One region of the Caulobacter sp. DWR2-3-1b2 genome, then DNA from elsewhere that is predicted to be linked to it. Evidence: predicted binding sites of a transcription regulator. Region 1 holds the regulator's gene; the other holds the start of a gene.
What was found. The regulator HrcA, encoded in region 1, represses chaperone genes, less so after heat shock. The targets are predictions, from matches to a motif close to GTTAGCANTCNNNNNNNNNGANTGCTAAC.
Positions count from the first base shown of each region.

Region 2: groES (co-chaperone GroES) is a predicted target of HrcA. The motif match lies at 1,317-1,345, and genes of this name have one in related genera.

Region 1 is NZ_JAFCUC010000001.1:346,150-349,551, reverse strand. It holds gene ACP694_RS01700 (low molecular weight protein-tyrosine-phosphatase) at 1-255, shown strand, start outside; gene ACP694_RS01695 (hypothetical protein) at 257-610, opposite strand; gene grpE (nucleotide exchange factor GrpE) at 719-1,336, opposite strand; gene hrcA (heat-inducible transcriptional repressor HrcA) at 1,349-2,422, opposite strand; gene rph (ribonuclease PH) at 2,534-3,262, shown strand; partial or broken gene ACP694_RS01675 (hypothetical protein) at 3,271-3,394, opposite strand.
Region 2 is NZ_JAFCUC010000001.1:162,904-166,305, forward strand. It holds gene groL (chaperonin GroEL) at 1-905, opposite strand, end outside; gene groES (co-chaperone GroES) at 966-1,256, opposite strand; gene ACP694_RS00820 (protease inhibitor I42 family protein) at 1,465-1,851, shown strand; gene ACP694_RS00825 (DUF4345 family protein) at 1,955-2,395, shown strand; gene ACP694_RS00830 (efflux transporter outer membrane subunit) at 2,887-3,402, shown strand, end outside.

The sequences.
Region 1 (3,402 bases):
CAGGTGAAGCTGGAGGATTTCTGCCGCTTCACCCACATCGTCGCCTTGGATCGCGACAACCTCGCCGACCTCACGGCCCTGCGGCCAAGCGATGCGACGGCGGAGCTGATGTTGCTGCTGGATACGGTCGAGGGGCGCCGAGGCAAGTCGGTGGCCGATCCCTACTACGGCGATGACGCTGGGTTTAATGTGACCTGGAGCGACGCCGTGGCAGGGGCGAAGGGGTTGGTCGAACGGATCGAGGCCAACCTCTAAATCAGAACCGCAGCGCCAGCTTGGCCCCGACGAACTTGCCGTCCGGATCGTAGCCGCGGGCCATGGCCGCGCCGCTGGTGTCGGCGCTGGGCTGCAGGCCGCAGAGCAGGCCGGCCGAGCCGGTGACGCTGTCCGTCCCGGCTTCCACCGAGGTGCGGGCGACGCCCGGCGGCAGCGGGGTCGGGGCGCGGCTATAGCGCAGCGGCAAGGCGGCGCGCGGCGAGGCCAGGTCAAGCGACCGCTGGGTGATGGCCGGGGTCTGGACCGCGAAGGACTGAACGGTCTGTGCCTGGCTCGCGCTGGCGATCAAGGCCGCGCCCAGGGCGATCGGAACGAGAAGGGTGGCGCGAGGCATGGCGGTCTCCAGCGGCGGACGCTTCAGAACTAGGCCCGCGAGACCCCCGTCTCAAGCGGCGCGATGTCGCGGCTCCGAGGCGGCGACCCGCCCCGGAGTCCGGAACGATCAAGCCTTGGTGTCGAAAGCCCCGCCGGTGTCGGCGCCGTTGCTGGCATAGGGATTGGCTGCGGCGGCCGGTTCGGCCGGCGCTTCGGGACCCTTGGAGCCCTTGGCGGCCACGGCGACCATGGCCGGGCGGACCAGTCGGCCCATCAGCTCATAGCCCGCCTGCAGCACCTGCAGAACGCCGCCGGCCGCGACCTCGTCCGAGGGCTGTTCCATCACCGCCTGGTGCAGGTGGGGATCGAACTTCTCGCCCTTGCCGGGCTCGAGTTTCTTCAGGCCATTGCGTTCGAAGGCGTCCTGTAGCGCCTTCTCGGTCATCTCGACGCCGATGATATAGTTGGTGACCGCCGGATCCTGCGACTCGCGCGGGCTCATGGCCGTGGCGCGCGACAGGTTGTCGGCCGCGCCCAGCAGGTCGCGGGCGAACTTCTGGATCGCGAAGGCGCGGGCGTCGTTGCTCTCGCGCTCGGCTCGGCGCTTGGTGTTCTCGGCGTCGGCCAGGTAGCGCAGCGCCTGATCCCTCAGGGCCGCCACCTCCAGCTTCAGGGTCTCGATTTCCTGGGCTGCGTCGTCGGTCTCGAAGGCCACGTCTTCGGCCGGCGTTTCGTCGTCGGTCATGTCGTACAGTCCCTATCCGTCCATCATCCGGCCGAGCACGCGGGCGGTATAGTCCACCAGCGGGATCACCCGGGCATAGTTTAAGCGGGTGGGCCCGATCACGCCGATCGCGCCCAACACCTTCTGCCGGCCCGTCATATAGGGCGCCGCGATCAGGGAGGAGCCCGAAAGCGAAAAGAGTCGTGTTTCGGCCCCGATGAAAATGCGCACGCCCTCTGCGGTTCGCACGTCGTCGAGCAGTCCGATCAGTTGGCCCTTCTGCTCTAGGTCGTCGAACAGCCGGCGCACGCGCTCCAGATCCTCAAGGGCGCTGGCGTCGGCCAGCAGATTGGCCCGGCCGCGCACGATCAGGGCGCGGTCGGGGTCGTCGCCGCCGCTCCAGGCCGCCAGTCCGTCCTCGACCAAACGCGCGGCGGTGGCGTCCAGTTCAAGCCGCGCCTTGTCGAGCTCGGCGGCCATCTCGGCCTTGGTCTCGCCGAGGGTACGGCCGCGCAGGCGGGCATTGAGGAAGTTGGAGGCCTCCTGCAGCGAGGCCGGCGTGACCCCGGCCGAGCGCTTCATCAGCCGGTTTTCCACCGTGCCGTCGTCAAACACCATGATCGCCAGGGCCTGGTCGGCGCCCAGGGCCACGAACTCCACATGCTTGACCCCGCCCTCGCGGGCCGGCGTCACGACGATGCCCGCTCCGCCGGCCAGGCCGGAGAGAATGGCGCTGGCCTCGCCCATGGCGTCCTCGAACGAGCGGCCGTGGGCGAACAGCCGCGTCTCGATGGTCCGCCGCTCCTCCTCGCCGATGTCGCCCACCTCAAGCAGGCCGTCGACGAACATCCGCAGGCCAGCATGGGTGGGAATGCGGCCGGCGCTGCTGTGCGGCGCGTCGAGCAGGCCCAACTGCGCCAGATCCTGCATCGTGTTGCGGATCGAGGCCGGCGACAGCGACACATCGCGTGACAGGGTGCGCGAGCCGACCGGCTCCCCGGTCTCCAGATAGGATTCCACCACCCGTCGGAAGATATCACGGGCCCGGCTGTCCAGGTCGGTGAGGCTGGGCGTCTGAGCGGAAAACCCGGAAAAAAGCTGTGTCATGAAGCCTTCGAACGCGCCCGATCGGGCTATCGCGGGTTCAACGGGGTTGGACGCGCCCGTCAAACTTAGGATAAGCCCCGCATCCTATCACGCAAAGCCCTGGAGTTTCCCATGCGTCCGTCCGAACGCGCCGCCGACCAAACGCGAGACGTCACGCTGGAGACCGGCGTCAACCGCTATGCCGAAGGATCGTGCCTGATCAGCTTTGGCCATACCAAGGTGCTGGTCACCGCCACGGTCGAGGAAAGCGTGCCCGGCTGGATGCGCAACAAGGGCGCCGGCTGGGTCACGGCCGAGTATGGCATGCTGCCCCGCGCCACCCACACCCGGGGTCGCCGCGAGGCCGCCGCGGGCAAGCAGAGTGGCCGCACCCAGGAAATCCAGCGCCTGATCGGGCGGTCCCTGCGAGCGGTGGTCGATCTCAAGGCGTTGGGTGAACGACAGATCAGCCTGGACTGCGACGTCATCCAGGCCGACGGCGGCACCCGCACCGCCGCCATCACCGGCGCCTGGGTCGCCCTGCGCCTGGCGGTCAATTATCTGCTGGCCGAAGGCGTGCTGAAGACCGACCCGATCATCGGCCAGGTAGCGGCCGTCTCGTGCGGCGTGTTCGATAATGTCCCGGTGCTTGACCTCGACTATGAGGAAGACAGCCAGGCCGAGGCCGACAGCAATTTCGTGCTGACCGGCTCGGGCGACATCGTCGAGGTCCAGGCCACCGGCGAGAAACGCGGCTTCTCGCGCGGCGAATTCGACACCCTGTTCGCCCTGGCGGAAAAGGGCATCGGCGAGCTGTTCGTCATCCAGCGCGATGCGGTCGCGGCGGCGAAGCCTCGGTAACGTTCTTTACCCTCTCCGCTTGCGGGAGAGGGGTCGAAGAACAGAAAAGCCGCGACAGCCGAAAGGCCGGTCGCGTCTTTTGTCGTCTGAGGACCCCTCATCCGTCAGCTTCGCTGACACCTTCTCCCGCAAGGGGAGAA
Region 2 (3,402 bases), 180 kb from region 1:
GACACGACTTGAGCGCCGGTCAGGATGGCCAGGTCTTCCAGCATCGCCTTGCGACGATCACCAAAGCCCGGGGCCTTGACGGCGGCGACGCGCAGGCCGCCCCGCAGCTTGTTGACCACCAGGGTGGCCAGGGCTTCGCCCTCGACGTCTTCGGCGATGATCACCAAGGGACGGCCCGACTGGACGACGGCTTCCAGCACCGGCAGCAGCGGCTGCAGCGACGAGAGCTTCTTTTCGAACAGCAGGATGAGCGGCTCTTCGAGCTGAACTTCCATCTTGTCGGCGTTGGTGATGAAGTAGGGCGACAGATAGCCGCGGTCGAACTGCATGCCCTCGACGACGTCGAGTTCGGTCTCGGCGGTCTTGGCTTCCTCGACGGTGATGACGCCTTCGTTGCCGACCTTGTCCATGGCCTTGGCGATCATCTCGCCGACGTCCTTGTCGCCATTGGCCGAGATGGTGCCGACCTGAGCGATTTCGGTGTTGGTCGTGACCTTCTTCGACGACGCCTTGATGTCGGCGACGACGATGGCGACGGCCTTGTCGATGCCGCGCTTCAGGTCCATCGGGTTCATGCCGGCGGCGACCGACTTGAGGCCTTCCTGCACGATGGCCTGGGCCAGGACGGTCGCGGTGGTGGTGCCGTCGCCGGCCTTGTCATTGGTCTTCGAAGCGACTTCGCGGATCATCTGCGCGCCGAGGTTCTCGAAGCGGTCAGCCAGTTCGATTTCCTTGGCGACCGAGACGCCGTCCTTGGTCGAGCGCGGGGCGCCGAAGGACTTTTCGATCACGACATTGCGGCCCTTGGGGCCGAGGGTCACCTTCACCGCATTGGCGAGGATGTTGACGCCGCGCAGCATCTTGTCGCGAGCGTCCGAGGAGAAATAAACGTCTTTAGCGGCCATGTGTATGAGCCCTTCTAAATGAGAAACTGGAGTGGAGAGCGGTTCGAACGAGAGAAGCCGTTAGGCCTCGATCACGCCCAGGACGTCGCTTTCCTTCATGATCAGCAGGTCTTCACCGTCGACCTTCACTTCGCTGCCCGACCACTTGCCGAACAGGATCTTGTCGCCGGCCTTCAGGTCGAGAGCGACGACGTCGCCCTTGTCATTGCGGGCGCCGGGGCCGACAGCGACGACTTCGCCTTCTTGCGGCTTTTCCTTGGCGGTGTCGGGGATGATGATCCCGCCCTTGGTTTTGGTTTCTTCTTCGACTCGCTTCACGAGGACGCGGTCGCCAAGAGGACGAAACTTCATAGGGTCTTCTCCGTCGGGACGGTTAGAATTACGGTTCGAAGGCAGGCGGGGAGCGGTGCTGTTAGCAGTCACTCCCACCGAGTGCCAACGCCGGGCAGGAGTTAAGGCTGGGGGTGGCGCAAGTCAAGGACGAGGGCCGCCGATTAGCTGTGGGCAAAGCGCGCCAAAGCCGGTTCGATGAAAGATCATAGGGACAGAAAAAGACGCCATGAAGACGCTTCCCGCCCTGGCCCTGGCCACCGCCCTCCTCGTCGCCGGTTGCGCCAGCGCCCCGCCGCCGCCCGTACGCACGGTCACCGACGCCGATGCGGGCGCGATCACCCTGGCGCGCGGCCAGGGGCTGGAGATCGCCCTGCCGCTGAATTCCGGCACGGGCTACGCCTGGCGGCTGGATGAGGAGGCGCCGATCCTGATCCTCGGCGGCGGCTCCAGCCAGATCACCGACGCCAAGATGCCCGGCGCGCCGGTCCAGACGATCTACCGCTACCAGGCGGTGGGCATGGGCAAGGCCGACCTGGCCTTCACCCTCAAGCAGCCGTGGCGGCCAGACAGCCCGAGCGACCGCAAGGTCGTGTTCCACATCAAGGTGCGCTGATGATCGATCACATCGCCTTAGAGATCAGCGACTTCGCGCGCTCGACGGCGTTCAAACCGCGAGGCAGCCTGCCGGGCGCCCGCGTGACGGACTTGGAGTCATGATGTCGAGTTACGGTCTTTCGCTGGTCCTGGCGGTGATCGCCTGCGTGATCGGCGGCGTGCTGGGAGGGCTGACCCTGACCCGCCCTGGCGCCGCGCGAGGCTTGGCGGGATGGGCCAGTCTCGACCTGGCCGAGGGCGCGGCTCCGTCGGTCGACGCCCTGACCCAGGGCCGGGCGTTCGGCGGCCTGCTGATCCTGTCGCACGCCACGACGGCGCTCTTCCTCGGCTACCAGCCCAGCGTCGGCGCGGCCATGGCCTTCGCCCTGGCCATGGCCTGGTTCGGCGCCGCGCTCGGCCGGGCCGTCTCGGCCCTGGTCGACCGGGCCCGCACCCGCGTCAATTTCGGCAGCCTGGCCTTCGAGGTGATGATCGCCGTGACCCTGAGCCTGCCGTTCTTCAATCCAGGGCGGCTGGTGATCATGGGCGGGAAACTGGTCTAAAGCGGTTCGGCCGGCCCTGCCGGACATCGAGGCGGCTTAGGCGCGGGGACATGCCCTTGGTCATGTCCCCGATCGACGTAGGTCCCGGAAGCGCGACGAGCGCCATCTGGCCCACAGGCCGTCCGATCCGGAGCCCGCCTGATGTTTCCCCGCACCCTCCTGGCCGTTTCCGCCCTGGCGCTGCTGTCGGCCTGCACGGTCGGCCCGGCCTATCAAACGCCGGGCCTGGCCACCGCCACGCCTCTGCCCGGGGGTTTCAAGGCGCTGGATGGCTGGAAGGTCGCCACGCCGGGCGACCTGGCCGATCGCGGCGACTGGTGGACCCTGCTGGGCGATCCGCAACTCGGCATGCTGATCGCCCGGGTCAATGTCTCGAACCAGACGATCGCCGCCGCCGAGCCCAGCTACCGCCAGGCCCGCGCCATCGTCCGCGAGCAGCGCGCCAGCCTGTTCCCGACCATCGACCTGTCGGGCGGAGCGGCGGGGGCGGCTTGGGCTCGGCGACGAATGGTTCGTCCAGCGGTACGCGCTACCAAGTCGGCCTCGGCGCGGGCTGGGAGCCCGACCTCTGGGGTCGCATCCGCAACGGCGTCACCGGCGCCCGTGCCAGCGAGCAGGCCAGCGCCGCCGACCTGGCCGGCGCGCGGCTGTCGATGCAGGGCGAGCTGGCGGTGAACTATCTGGGCCTGCGCCAGGCCGACGCCGAGATCGCCTTGGTGCATCGCACGGTCGAGGGCTCCCAGCGCGGCCTGACCATCACCCAGAACCGCTACGCCGCCGGCATCGCGCCCAAGTCCGACGTGCTACAGGCCCAGACCCAGCTGGCCAACGCCCAGGCTGATCTGGAAAGCCTAACTCAGAACCGCGCCACCTACGAAAACGCCATCGCCACCCTGGTCGGCGAACCGGCCAGCGCCTTCAAGCTGGCCGCCGATCCCGCCTGGACCACGCATCTGACCGACGTCCCAACCGGCGTGCCCTCCGAGCTACTGGAACGTCGCCCCGAC